2 regions of the Streptomyces sp. NBC_00461 genome follow, and region 1 is predicted to be linked to the other one. Evidence: riboswitches for the same ligand, from Rfam matches in the RefSeq annotation. Region 1 holds a riboswitch; the other holds the start of a gene.
What was found. A riboswitch is a leader RNA that binds a small molecule or an ion and turns the genes downstream of it on or off. The one in region 1 is predicted to bind glycine.
Positions count from the first base shown of each region.

Region 2: it holds a riboswitch for glycine, as region 1 does, so the genes downstream of both, gcvT (glycine cleavage system aminomethyltransferase GcvT) here and gcvP (aminomethyl-transferring glycine dehydrogenase) in region 1, are expected to answer to the same signal.

Region 1 is NZ_CP107902.1:1,624,393-1,631,630, reverse strand. It holds gene OG870_RS07985 (FHA domain-containing protein) at 1-372, shown strand, start outside; gene ftsR (transcriptional regulator FtsR) at 394-1,131, shown strand; gene OG870_RS07975 (bifunctional nuclease family protein) at 1,217-1,690, shown strand; gene OG870_RS07970 (MerR family transcriptional regulator) at 1,898-2,542, shown strand; gene OG870_RS07965 (DNA polymerase IV) at 2,622-3,986, shown strand; gene OG870_RS07960 (PRC-barrel domain-containing protein) at 3,995-4,372, opposite strand; glycine riboswitch at 4,486-4,581, shown strand; gene gcvP (aminomethyl-transferring glycine dehydrogenase) at 4,759-7,238, shown strand, end outside.
Region 2 is NZ_CP107902.1:6,834,522-6,841,759, reverse strand. It holds gene OG870_RS32020 (enhanced serine sensitivity protein SseB C-terminal domain-containing protein) at 1-677, opposite strand, end outside; gene OG870_RS32015 (enhanced serine sensitivity protein SseB) at 771-1,565, opposite strand; gene OG870_RS32010 (AAA family ATPase) at 1,653-2,327, opposite strand; glycine riboswitch at 2,512-2,612, shown strand; glycine riboswitch at 2,613-2,721, shown strand; gene gcvT (glycine cleavage system aminomethyltransferase GcvT) at 2,765-3,883, shown strand; gene gcvH (glycine cleavage system protein GcvH) at 4,004-4,381, shown strand; gene glyA (serine hydroxymethyltransferase) at 4,396-5,673, shown strand; gene OG870_RS31990 (L-serine ammonia-lyase) at 5,730-7,097, shown strand.

The sequences.
Region 1 (7,238 bases):
ACCGGACAGACGCAGATGCCGGCGCTCTCTCCCGAGGCGCAGGCGGCCGTCGACGCGCTGCCCGTGGGCTCCGCGCTTCTGGTCGTGCGCCGCGGACCGAACTCGGGCAGCCGCTTCCTGCTGGACGGCGACCTGACCACGGCCGGGCGTCATCCGCAGAGCGACATCTTCCTGGACGACGTGACGGTCTCGCGCCGTCACGTGGAGTTCCGCCGCGGTGCGGACGGCGCGTTCACGGTGGCCGACGTGGGCAGCCTGAACGGCACGTACGTCAACCGCGAGCGGATCGACCAGGTCGGTCTGAACAACGGCGACGAGGTCCAGATCGGCAAGTACCGACTGGTCTTCTACGCGAGCCAGCGGGGCTACTGACCCCTCCCTCAGGGAATGCCCATGCTTAGAACACCGAGCGGCGGTGCCGGGCACGGTACCGCCGCCACGGACACTGGTCTGATGAGCATCGGCACGGTGCTGAACGTGCTTCGAGACGAGTTTCCCGAAGTCACCATCTCCAAGATCCGTTTCCTGGAGTCGGAGGGGCTCATCGAGCCGCAGCGCACCCCCTCGGGGTATCGCAAGTTCAGCGCGGACGACGTCGAGCGCCTCGGCCACGTCCTGAGAATGCAGCGGGACCACTATCTGCCCCTCAAGGTGATCCGCGAGCACCTGGACGCCGTGGAGCGCGGTGAAGCCGTACCCCTGCCCGCCGTGGGGCGTCAGCGGGACGGGGAGGCCCTGCTGGAGCCGTCCGAGGGGCCCACGGCGGCCCGGATCGGGCGGTCCGAGCTGCTCGCGGCCGCCGGGATCGGCGAGCAGGAGCTCGAGGAGTGGGAGTCGTACGGACTCGTCGCACCGCTGCCGGACGGGGCGTACGACGCGGAGACGGTGACCGTGGCGTCGCTCGTCGTGGAGCTGGGGCGGTTCGGGATCGAACCGCGGCACCTGAGGGCCATGAAGGCGGCCGCCGACCGTGAGGCAGGTCTTGTGGACCAGGTGGTGGCTCCGTTGAAGCGCCACCGCAATCCGCAGACGAGGGCGCATGCCCAGGCGCGTACGAAGGAGCTGGCGGCGCTCACGGTGAAGCTGCACGCTGCGCTCGTACAGACCGCGCTGGGCGTGCGACTGCCGTGATTCCGGCGCGTGCGCGAAGGCCGGATCGTCCCCCCGTTCTCTGCCCGACTACCCAAACATCCCGGGCACGTCCTAGGGTTGCTGTGTGAACGAGCTCGATGTCGTAGGTGTCCGGGTCGAAATGCCCTCCAACCAACCGATCGTGCTCCTGCGTGAAGTGGGAGGCGACCGCTACCTCCCCATCTGGATCGGACCGGGGGAGGCGACGGCGATCGCGTTCGCCCAGCAGGGCATGGCCCCCGCCCGCCCGCTGACCCACGACCTGTTCAAGGACGTGCTGGAGGCCGTCGGTCAGGAGCTCACCGAAGTACGCATCACGGATCTGCGTGAGGGCGTCTTCTACGCGGAGCTGGTCTTCGCCAGCGGGGTCGAGGTCAGTGCCCGTCCGTCCGACGCCATAGCGCTGGCCCTGCGCACCGGAACGCCGATCTACGGCAGCGACGGCGTGCTGGACGACGCGGGCATCGCGATCCCGGACGAGCAGGAGGACGAGGTGGAGAAGTTCCGCGAGTTCCTCGACCAGATCTCGCCGGAGGACTTCGGGACCAGCAGCCAGTGAGGGCGCCTCACATGCCGGCAAGTGCCGGTGGCGAGTGAGTGCGTCCTGCGGCCCCCTCCGAGCGCATTCGGCTAGCCTTTCCCCGCGGTTGGGTGCGGGAAACCACTCCTAGGGTGATTATCACTCGGCGTGCCGAGTGTGGCGGTCGTTGACGCACCACTGGTGGCTGCCTACCGTCGAGGGGGCAGGTCAAGGACGGAGGTCGGCGTGAGAAGCAGCGGCGACGGTACGGCTGGGGGTGCCTCGGGACGCAGTCTCGGGGACAGTGGCCCGTACCCGCTTCATGGCAGCGCGGCCGATCACGCTCCGCAGCGACCGGCGGGTGTGCCGAGCAGCGGAGGGGCGACGTCCATGGCGTTGGAGCAGATCGGCTACCGCGGCCCGACGGCCTGCGCGGCCGCCGGCATCACCTACCGCCAACTGGACTACTGGGCCCGCACCGGCCTCGTCGAACCCAGTGTGCGGCCCGCGAGCGGGTCGGGGACGCAGCGGCTGTACAGCTTCCGCGACGTCGTCGTCCTGAAGATCGTCAAGAGGTTCCTTGACACCGGTGTGTCGCTGCAGAACATCCGCACGGCGGTACAGCACCTGCGTGAGCGCGGCTTCCGGGACCTGGAGCGCATGACGCTGATGAGCGACGGTGCCACGGTCTACGAGTGCACCTCGCCCGACGAGGTGCACGCGCTGCTCCAGGGCGGCCAGGGCATCTTCGGGATCGCCGTCGGTGTGGTGTGGCGGGACGTCGAGAGCGCCCTGTCGCAACTGCACGGCGAGCGGATCGACACCGGCGAGACCCTGATCGGGCACAATCCGGCGGACGAGCTGGCGCGGCGGCGCAACCGGGCGGTCTGAGCGATTGTCCCGAGGTGCCGTGAGGCGCTCGGGCGGTCGTACGACGGCATTGTCAGTGGCGTAGGGCAGCATCGGACATGTGAGAAACGCGCCCACGATCCTGCATCTCGACATGGATGCCTTCTACGCCTCGGCGGAGCAGGCATCCAAGCCGAGTCTGCGTGGGAAGGCCGTGATCGTGGGCGGACTCGGGCCGCGCGGGGTGGTCGCGACGGCTTCGTACGAGGCGAGGGTGTTCGGGGTGCGGTCGGCGATGCCGATGGCCCAGGCACGGCGGCTGGCGCCGAACGCCGCGTATCTGGTGCCGCGCTTCGGGTTCTACCGGTCGATCAGCGAGCAGGTCATGGCGTTGTTGCACTCGCTGTCGCCGCTCGTGGAGCCGCTGAGCCTGGACGAGGCCTTCGTGGACCTGGAGGCCGGGGAGGTGGCCTGGGACGCGGCGTCGGCGCGGCTGGTGGGTGAGAAGCTGCGGGCGGACATACGGGCCGGTACGGCACTGACCGGGTCCGTGGGCCTCGCCGCGTCCAAGATGATCGCGAAGATCGCCTCCGAGGAGGCGAAGCCGGACGGGCTGGTGCTGATCGAGCCGGGGACCGAGCGGGCGCTGCTCGGGCCGATGTCGGTGCGGACGCTGCCGGGGGTAGGGCCTGCGACCGGGGACCATCTGCGGCGGGCCGGGATCACCACGGTCGACGAGATCGCCGAGGCGGGCGAGGACGAGCTGGTCCGGCTGCTGGGCAAGGCCCACGGGCACGCGCTGCACGCCATGGCGCTGGCGCACGACGACCGGCCCGTGGTCGCGGAGCGGGAGACCAAGTCGGTGTCGGTCGAGGACACCTACGACGTGGACATCCACGACCGGCTGAGGGTGGGCCTTGAGGTGCAGCGGCTGGCCGAGCGATGCGTGCGGCGGCTGCGCGGGGCGGGGCTTTCGGGGCGGACCATCGTGCTCAAGGTGCGCCGCTACGACTTCTCGACGCTGACGCGTTCCGAGACGTTGCGGGGGCCCACCGACGATCCGGGGGTGGTGCGGGAGGCGGCCGCCCGGCTGCTGGACATGGTGGACACCACGGGTGGCGTACGACTGCTCGGTGTCGGGGTCAGCGGGCTCGCCGACTACACGCAGGAGGATCTGTTCGCGCAGGCCGCGGGGGAGCGGACGGAGGTGACGGTGGAGGAGACGGCGGACGAACCCGCACCGGAGCAGGAGGCACCCGCCGAGCGGCGCTGGCCCGCGGGGCACGATGTGCGGCATGCCGAGTTCGGGCACGGGTGGGTGCAGGGCAGCGGCCTCGGGCGGGTCACCGTGCGGTTCGAGACGCCCGACTCGGAGCCCGGGCGGGTGCGGACGTTCCGGACCGACGACCCCGAGCTGGAGATGGCGGATCCGCTGCCGTTGGTGGCGGGTGGATCCGCGGCTTCCGTGGACGGGGTTCCGTGTTGACGTGCACCTCAGGCGTCGGCGTCCTCCGTGCCGGCGATCCTGCCGAAGGACCGGTCCGGGACCGAGGGAGGAGAGGCGATGTCGAGACCGTAGTGGTGGTAGAGCTGAAGTTCCTGTTCGGGGGAGAGATGGCGGCCGACCCCGAAGTCGGGGGCGTCCTTGATGAGGGAGCGGTCGAAGGGGACGTGGAGGGTGCCCTCGACCAGTTCGCTGGGCTTCAGGGGGACGAAGGCGTCCCGGGAGAACAGGCCGGTGCGTATGGCCGCCCACTCCGGCACGCCCGTCGCGTCGTCGAGATAGACCTCGTCGATGGTGCCGAGCTTGGTGCCGCTGCGGTCGAACGCCTTGCGGCCGATCAGGTTGCGCGGATCGATGTCGGTCTGCACGGGCCCTCCACTTGGTCGCAACTCATTCGTAAGCACTACAAAAGAGCACATCGGGGCAGGCGGCCACTCGAAGGACCGGGTGGTGCGCTCGCTGGTAGGCTGACAGCGGCTGCTGACCCCGTGCGGGAGAGTCCTCCGGACGCCACCGGAGGCGCCGAAGGAGCAAATCCTCCCCGGAATCTCTCAGGCTCACGTACCGCGCGGACGAGGTCACTCTGGAAAGCAGGGCGGGTGTCGACGGCTTCCGCTCTCACCGACGGTGAAAGCCGGACATCCTCGGATGGTCCGGTGAAGCTCTCAGGTCGAGATGACAGAGGGGGAGGCCGATCGGGTACCCGCGCCGTGGTACCCCTCGAAGGTCGTGGCAGACCAGGAGGCCTCCGCAAATGACCGCCCATCGCATTCCGCTCTCCGAGCTCGAGAAGGGGATCCCCTTCGAGCAGCGTCACATCGGCCCCGATCATGAGGCTCGGGCCAAGATGCTCGCGCATGTCGGCTACGGCTCCCTGGACGAGCTCACGGCCGCCGCGGTGCCGGATGTGATCAAGAACGCCGATGCCCTGGATCTGCCGGGCGCGCGTACCGAGGCCGAGGTGCTGGCCGAGCTGCGTTCGCTGGCCGATCGCAACCAGGTTCTCGATTCCATGATCGGGCTCGGGTACTACGGGACCTTCACCCCGCCCGTGATCCTGCGCAACGTGATGGAGAATCCCGCCTGGTACACGGCCTACACGCCCTACCAGCCGGAGATCTCGCAGGGGCGCCTGGAGGCCCTGCTGAACTTCCAGACGATGGTCGCCGACCTCACCGGGCTGCCGACCTCCGGTGCCTCGCTGCTCGACGAGGGCACGGCCGCCGCCGAGGCGATGGCGTTGTCCCGGCGCATGGGCAGGAACAAGAAGGGCCTGTTCCTTATCGACGCGGACGTGCTGCCGCAGACCGTCGCCGTGATCGAGACCCGCGCCGAGCCGACGGGCGTGGAGGTCGTGGTCGCGGACCTCAGCGAGGGCATTCCGGCGGAGATCGCCGGGCGTGAGATCAACGGCGTGCTCGTCCAGTACCCGGGTGCCTCCGGTGTCGTACGCGACATCAAGGCGTTGATCGACCAGGCGCACGAGCTCGGCGCGCTCGTCACCGTCGCCGCCGACCTGCTCGCGCTGACGCTGCTGAAGTCGCCCGGTGAGCTGGGTGCGGACATCGCCGTCGGTACGACGCAGCGGTTCGGTGTGCCGATGGGCTTCGGCGGGCCGCACGCCGGCTACATGGCCGTACACGAGAAGTTCGCGCGCAGCCTGCCCGGGCGGCTCGTGGGGGTGTCCGTGGACGCCGACGGGAACAAGGCCTACCGGCTGGCGCTGCAGACCCGCGAGCAGCACATCCGTCGCGAGAAGGCGACCAGCAACATCTGCACCGCCCAGGTACTGCTCGCCGTCATGGCCGGTATGTACGCCGTGTACCACGGGCCCGACGGGCTGAGGGGCATCGCGCAGCGCACCCACCGGTACGCCACGATCCTCGCCGCGGGGCTCACCGCCGGCGGCGTCGAGGTCGTGCACGGCTCGTACTTCGACACGCTCACCGCGCGCGTGCCGGGCCGCGCCGCCGAGGTGGTGGCCACCGCACGTGAGAACGGCGTCAACCTCCACTTCGTCGACGCCGACCAGGTGTCGATCGCCTGTGACGAGACCACCTTGCGGGCCCAACTGGGCGCCGTGTGGGCCGCGTTCGGGGTCGAGGGCGACATCGAGGCGCTGGACGAGGCCGCCGGGGAAGCGATCCCGCAGGCCCTGCTGCGCAGCGACGCATTCCTCACCCACCCCGTCTTCCACCAGCACCGCTCCGAGACCGCGATGCTGCGCTACCTGCGCCGGCTCGCCGACCGCGACTACGCGCTCGACCGCGGCATGATCCCGCTGGGCTCCTGCACCATGAAGCTCAACGCGACCACGGAGATGGAGCCGGTCACCTGGCCCGAGTTCGGGCAGCTGCACCCGTTCGCGCCCGCCGAGCAGGCGCAGGGGTATCTCACGCTCATCCGTGAGCTGGAGGAGCGGCTCGCCGAGGTCACCGGGTACGACAAGGTGTCGCTGCAGCCCAACGCCGGTTCGCAGGGCGAGCTGGCCGGGCTGCTCGCCGTCCGCGGATACCACCGGGCCAACGGCGACGAGCAGCGGACCGTGTGTCTGATCCCGTCCTCCGCACACGGCACGAACGCCGCCAGCGCCGTCATGGCCGGCATGAAGGTCGTCGTCGTGAAGACCGCCGAGGACGGCGAGATCGACGTCGAGGACCTGCGGGCGAAGATCGAGCAGTACCGCGACGAGCTGTCCGTGCTGATGATCACGTACCCCTCCACGCACGGTGTGTTCGAGGAGCATGTCGCCGACATCTGCGCGCAGGTGCACGAGGCCGGCGGGCAGGTGTACGTCGACGGGGCCAACCTCAACGCCCTGGTGGGGCTTGCCAAGCCGGGGCACTTCGGCGGTGACGTCTCGCACCTCAACCTGCACAAGACCTTCTGCATCCCGCACGGCGGCGGCGGTCCCGGGGTCGGTCCGGTCGGTGTGCGCGCGCACCTGGCGCCGTATCTGCCGAACCACCCGATGCAGCCGGCGGCCGGTCCCGAGACGGGTGTCGGGCCGATATCGGCGGCTCCGTGGGGTTCCGCGGGGATCCTGCCGATCTCGTGGGCGTACGTCCGGCTGATGGGCGGCGAGGGCCTGAAGCGTGCCACGCAGGTGGCGGTCCTCAGCGCCAACTACATCGCCAAGCGGCTCGAACCGCACTACCCCGTGCTCTACAACGGCCCCGGCGGCCTGGTCGCGCACGAGTGCATCATCGACCTGCGACCGCTGACCAGGGCGAC
Region 2 (7,238 bases), 5.2 Mb from region 1:
GGGTCGTACTCGTCGGACATCGCCACCGTCGACACCGGCAGTCCGTCCGGGACGGCGCCGATGGACTGCTGCATCATGGCCCGCACCGAGTCCACCGCGGGCGGGCTCGTGTCGTACACGTCCAGGCCGATGGCGAGATACGGCGCCCCGAGGGCCGGCTGCACCCAGGCCCGGCGCAGCGAGCGGACGGACGGGGTGCGGTGGGCGTTCTGCGCGAGCAGGGCGTAGAACTGCGGGATCTCGATCGCGGGATCCGACAGGCGCAGCGGACCGGCGGCCTGGCGCTCCAGGCCGGTGGCGATACGGCGCAGGTCGAGCCAGGGGATGCCCAGGCCGCCGCCCGGGGCGTGCGGGTTGAGCCAGAGGCCGAAGTGGTCGGGGTACAGGGTCCGGGCCACGTCCAGGCCGTCGACCACCTCGTACGACCTGTTCCAGCCGCTGGCCGAGAGCTCCTGGGCGGAGGTGACGCACGGGGCGTAGCCGTAGCCCTCGACCTCCATGTTTCCGTACTGGGCGTCCGGGGAGCCCGCCTGGCCGTGCCACAGGAGCATCCAGATCTGGCCGGCGCCGGGGGCGGCCAGTGCGCGGAGGAGTGCCTCGTAGGCGTCGTAGCGCCCCGGCGTCACCTGGCGCAGCATGTGCTCGACCGTCCCGGTCGTGGTGCCGCTGGCGCTCACGTGTACCGCCCCTTCTGGAAGTTGCCCCACTTCTGCCAACAGCTTAAGCGCCCGGGGGCTCCGGACTTGTTGTGCCTTCGCCCCTTGCGGCGCTCACAGGTGATCGCCCGTATAGAACGGGCGCACCTGCTCTCGCATCCAGTTCGCCACCGGGTCGTCCGTCACGTCCAGGAGGACCAGGTTGACCGGCCACGGGGTGGGAACCGCGGTCGCCGCCCGCTCCAGGGCGGCCAGGGGAAGCGCCCGCAGGTCGCCCTCCCGCAGGGAGAGTTCGACGCCCACGAACATCACCGGGTCGGCCGTCTCGACGACGGCGAGGCAGCGGCGGGCCGTGACGACCACGCCCGTCTGCGCGAACTCGGCGCAGGCCGCGGCCAGGAAGTCGACCGGGTCGTCCTGCCAGTCCGGTTCGAAGAGCTTGACGCGGGCTCCGGAGGCCAGGCCGTCCAGCGGGGTGCGGCCCGCCCGGCACAGCTCGGCGACCGCGGCCGGCGGGAGGGGGACGCCGACCACTCCGTCCGGGTTGATCGCGAGGCCCACCTGCGGGGGCAGCCCGCGGGCGAACTCGACGGCCGGGGCGATCGTGTACGACATGTGGGAGCCGACGACCTGGCGGAACTGCTCCTCGGAGCTGAAGACGGGGACATAGCCCTGGCCCTCGATCTCCAGCGTCGGCAGGTCGAGGGGGCCGCTGTGCGGGCCACCGCCGCCGGGCAACGGGACCCAGAGGAAACTGCGTCCGAGCACCTCGATGATCCGGCCACCCGCCGAGGGCATGCCGAGGGAGGCCGACAGCACCTCCTCCAGTTCGTTGCCTGGCCATCCGCCGTGCGGATGGGGGTGTGCCTGTACGGGAAAGTCCGCGGGAAGATCCGCTGGGAAGTCCATCTGTGTCCGACCGCCTGCTGAGAACCACTGCCTGCTGAGAACCACTGGTGTGCCCGGAAAGGCTAACGGGTGGGACGGACAAAGGGGTCAGCCCGTGAAGCCGATCCTGCGCAGTACGTCCGCCGCGTCCCGGTCCAGCAGCACCGCCGAGCCGACACCCTCGGGCAGATCGCCCCGCTCCACCGCGCGGATCAGCCGGCCCGCCGCCGTGCGGTGCCGCAGGAACGCGTAGCGGGAGACGCCGCGGCCGCGCTCGCGCTGGCCCCGAAGCGCCGCGCCGGGGGTGACGTCGAGCAGCACCAGATGCAGGAGGCCGCCGCGGCGCCGTGCCTCGCGGGCCAGCCAGCCACGCACCCAGGCCTGCGTGCCGCAGTCGTGCACGACGACGCCCTCGCCGCCGCGCAGGGCGCGGTGCAGCCCGGCGTAGTGGGCGAGCCGGACCAGGGGGCGGTAGACCGCGTACGGCAGGTAGCGGGAGGCGCGGGCGTCCCAGCGGTCGCGGGCGTCCTGGGAGTCGATACGGACGCCGCGCACCGCGCGCTCCATCAGCGTGGACTTGCCGCTGCCGGGCAGGCCGGTGATCACCACCAGGTCGCGGGGGCCGAAGAGCAGGGCGTGCGGGCTACGGCCCGAGCGCTCGCGCAGATCGCGGACCACGGGTTCCGGCCGGACCGCGCACGCCTCCTGGGCCGGGGCCGCGGGCTGCTCGGGCAGCGCGACGGCCGAGCTCGTGGCGTACGCCGTGGTCCTGTCCACCGTGATCGTCCTCCCCTGGGGCCGGGTACGGAGTCCCCTGCCCTTCAAGTGTAAAGAGAAGGTAATGCGCGGTGTCTGGTGTTTTCGTGATCGCCTTGCCACAAGCCAGTTACAAAGAGGTGCCAGGTCCGGCCTGCCGCCCGCGGACCCGCCGTGCGATGATGTGCGCGCCAACTGCATACCGGCCGTTTGAATCCGCGCGGGAGAGTCCCCAGCAGCACTGTCTGCCGGGGCGCCGAAGGAGCAAGTCCCTCCCTTGAATCTCTCAGGCCCCGTTACCGCGCGGGCGAGGCACATCTGAAAAGCGGGCCGCCGTTTCCCGGTGGTCCCACCCACGGTGCAAGCCATGCCGCGCGCGGTCATGGCGAACCTCTCAGGTTCCGATGACAGATGGGGAGGAATGCCCTCGCCTGTCCCGCTATGCCCTGGGAGACGACCGTCCGATGAGCAGTACCCACATCCGTCGTACCGCGCTCGACGCCCTGCATCGTTCCCTCGGTGCGACGATGACCGACTTCGCCGGCTGGGACATGCCCCTGCGCTACGGCTCCGAGCGCGACGAGCATCTCGCCGTACGGACGAAGGCCGGACTCTTCGACCTCTCCCACATGGGCGAGATCGCCGTGACCGGCCCGCAGGCCGCCCAGCTCCTGAACTTCGCCCTGGTCGGCAACATCGCCTCCGTCGGCGTCGGCCGCGCCCGCTACACCATGATCTGCCGGGCCGACGGCGGCATCCTCGACGACCTGATCGTCTACCGGCTCGGCGAGAGCGAGTACCTGGTCGTCGCGAACGCCTCCAACGCCCAGGTGGTGCTGGACGCGCTCGTCGAGCGGGCCGCCGGCTTCGACGCCGAGGTGCGCGACGACCGTGACGCGTACGCGCTGATCGCCGTGCAGGGCCCCGAGGCCGCGGGCATCCTCTCGTCCCTCACCGACGCCGACCTCGACGCCCTGAAGTACTACGCCGGCCTGCCCGGCACCGTCGCCGGTGTCCCGGCCCTCGTCGCGCGCACCGGCTACACCGGCGAGGACGGCTTCGAGCTGTTCGTCGCCCCCGGTGACGCGGAGAAGCTGTGGCAGGCGCTGACCGAGGCCGGCGCGCCCGTCGGCCTCGTCCCCTGCGGACTGTCCTGCCGGGACACCCTGCGCCTGGAGGCGGGCATGCCGCTGTACGGGCATGAGCTGTCCACCTCGCTCACGCCCTTCGACGCCGGGCTCGGACGGGTGGTGAAGTTCGAGAAGGAGGGCGACTTCGTGGGCCGCGAGGCCCTGCAAGAGGCCGCCGCACGCGCCGAGTCGAACCCGCCGCGCGTCCTGGTCGGCCTGGTCGCCGAGGGCCGCCGGGTCCCACGCGCCGGGTACCCGGTCGTGGCCGGCGGTGAGGTGATCGGCGAGGTCACCTCCGGTGCGCCCTCCCCCACGCTGGGCAAACCGATCGCGATGGCGTACGTCGACGCGGCGCACGCGGCCCCGGGCGCACCCGGGGTGGGCGTGGACATCCGGGGCGCTCACGAACCGTACGAGGTCGTGCCGCTGCCGTTCTACAAGCGCCGGAAGTAGAGACTGGGCGGTGGGCGGCCCGTCCACGGACGTGACCGCGCGCATATCTTTCCTGCTCACACGCGTATCCAGCAGTCACCCATTCATCAGCACTCCCTCGCGTACAGGAGAATTCAGGCCATGAGCAACCCCCAGCAGCTGCGCTACAGCAAGGAGCACGAGTGGCTGTCGGCCGCCGAGGACGGCGTCTCGACGGTCGGCATCACGGAGTTCGCGGCCAACGCGCTCGGCGATGTCGTCTACGCCCAGCTTCCCGAGGTGGGCTCCGCCGTGACCGCGGGCGAGACCTGCGGCGAGCTGGAGTCGACCAAGTCGGTCAGCGACCTGTACTCCCCCGTCACCGGTGAGATCACCGAGATCAACGAGGACGTGGTGAACGACCCGTCCCTGGTGAACTCGGCCCCCTTCGAGGGCGGTTGGCTCTTCAAGGTCCGCCTCACGGACGAGCCGGGCGACCTGCTCTCCGCCGACGAGTACACCGCCCAGAACGCCGGCTGAGGGGCCGTAGACGCATGTCCGCATTGAACACGCACCTGCACGAGCTCGACCCGGAGATCGCCGCCGCGGTCGACGCCGAGCTGCACCGGCAGCAGTCCACCCTTGAGATGATCGCCTCGGAGAACTTCGCCCCGGTCGCGGTCATGGAGGCGCAGGGCTCGGTCCTCACCAACAAGTACGCCGAGGGCTACCCCGGCCGCCGCTACTACGGCGGCTGCGAGCACGTCGACGTCGCCGAGCAGATCGCCATCGACCGGGTCAAGGAGCTGTTCGGCGCCGAGTACGCCAACGTCCAGCCCCACTCCGGCGCCTCCGCCAACCAGGCCGCCCTGTTCGCGCTGGCCCAGCCCGGCGACACCATCCTCGGCCTGGACCTGGCGCACGGCGGGCATCTGACCCACGGGATGCGGCTGAACTTCTCCGGCAAGCAGTTCAACGTCGTCGCCTACCACGTCGACGACGCCGGTCTCGTCGACATGGCGGAGCTGGAGCGGCTGGCCAAGGAGCACCGCCCGAAGGTGATCATCGCCGGGTGGTCGGCGTATCCGCGGCAGCTGGACTTCGCGGAGTTCCGCAGGATCGCCGACGAGGTCGAGGCGTACCTGTGGGTCGACATGGCGCACTTCGCGGGCCTGGTGGCCGCGGGGCTGCACCCGAACCCCGTCGACTACGCGGACGTGGTCACCTCCACCACCCACAAGACGCTGGGCGGTCCGCGCGGCGGGATCATCCTCGCGAAGAAGGAGTTCGCGAAGAAGCTGAACTCCTCCGTCTTCCCGGGCTTCCAGGGCGGTCCCCTGGAGCACGTGATCGCGGCGAAGGCGGTCTCCTTCAAGGTCGCCGCCGGCGAGGAGTTCAAGGAGCGCCAGCGGCGTACGGTGGAGGGTGCGCGCATCCTCGCCGAGCGTCTGACGGCCGACGACGCCCGGGAGGCCGGGGTCAACGTGCTCTCCGGCGGCACCGACGTCCACCTCATCCTCGTCGACCTGCGCGAGTCCGAACTGGACGGGCAGCAGGCCGAGGACCGTCTCCACGAGGTCGGCATCACGGTCAACCGCAACGCCGTCCCGAACGACCCGCGCCCGCCGATGGTGACGTCGGGGCTGCGGGTGGGCACGCCCGCCCTCGCCACCCGCGGCTTCACGGCCGAGGACTTCGCCGAGGTCGCGGACGTGATCGCCGAGACGCTCAAGGCGGCTTCTCCCTTCGGGGAGGCCGACGTGGAATCGCTGAAGGCCCGGGTCAAGGCCCTTGCCGACAAGCACCCGCTGTACCCCGGCCTGACCAAGTAGTTCCCGGCGGGGGTGCCTGTCCGGGCACCCCCGCCACCCCAGAGTGAGGAGTCCCCGTGGCCATCTCGGTCTTCGACCTGTTCTCGATCGGCATCGGCCCGTCCAGCTCCCACACGGTCGGCCCGATGCGCGCGGCCCGCATGTTCGCCCGCCGGCTGCGCAACGAGGAGGTGCTGGACTCCGTCGCGTCGGTACGGGCGGAGCTGTACGGCTCGCTCGGCGCGACCGGCCACGGCCACGGAACGCCCAAGGCGGTGCTGCTCGGCCTGGAGGGCGCCTCGCCGCGGACGGTGGACGTGGAGGGTGCCGACGACCGGGTGGAGCGGATCAAGCAGGCGGGCCGGATCCGGCTGCTGGGCGAGCACGAGATCCCGTTCTCCTTCGACGACGACCTGAAGCTGCACCGTCGCAAGACCCTCCAGTACCACGCGAACGGCATGACGCTGTGGGCACACGACGCGGCCGGTACGGAGTTGCTGTCGAAGACGTACTACTCGGTGGGCGGCGGCTTCGTCGTCGACGAGGACGCGGTCGGCGCGGACCGCATCAAGCTGGACGACACCGTGCTGAAGTACCCCTTCCGCACCGGCGACGAACTGCTGCGCCTGACCAAGGAGACGGGTCTGTCGATCTCCGCCCTGATGCTGGAGAACGAGCGGGCCTGGCGCACCGAGGGGGAGATCCGCACCGGGCTGCTGGAGATCTGGCGGGTCATGCAGGCGTGCGTGGCGCGCGGCATGTCCCGCGAGGGCATCCTCCCCGGCGGTCTGAAGGTACGCCGCCGGGCCGCCATGTCGGCCCGCCAACTCCGCGCCGAGGGCGACGCGTTGGCGCACGCGATGGAGTGGATCACGCTCTACGCGATGGCGGTGAACGAGGAGAACGCCGCGGGCGGCCGCGTGGTCACCGCCCCGACCAACGGTGCCGCGGGCATCATCCCGGCGGTCCTGCACTACTACATCAACTTCGTACCCGGTGCGGACGAGGACGGCGTGGTCCGCTTCCTCCTCGCCGCCGGCGCGATCGGCATGCTCTTCAAGGAGAACGCGTCCATCTCCGGCGCCGAGGTCGGCTGTCAGGGCGAGGTCGGCTCCGCCTGCTCGATGGCGGCGGGCGCGCTCGCGGAGGTGCTCGGCGGATCTCCCGAACAGGTCGAGAACGCGGCCGAGATCGGCATGGAGCACAACCTCGGCCTGACCTGCGACCCGGTCGGCGGACTGGTCCAGATCCCGTGCATCGAACGCAACGGCATGGCCGCGGCGAAGGCGGTCACGGCCGCCCGGATGGCGATGCGCGGCGACGGCTCGCACATGGTGTCCCTGGACAAGGTCATCAAGACGATGAAGGACACGGGCGCGGACATGAGCGTCAAGTACAAGGAGACGGCGCGGGGCGGGCTGGCCGTCAACATCATCGAGTGCTGACGAAGCAGCCCTGACCAGCGCGTTCACGTCTTCCAGCGCTGTCGGGGCCTTCCCTGCCCACACGGCGGAAAGTCCCCGGGATGTCCCGGCGACAGGCGTGAAAGTCCCCGGGACATCCCTCGGGACGGGCGTCTGCCGGCC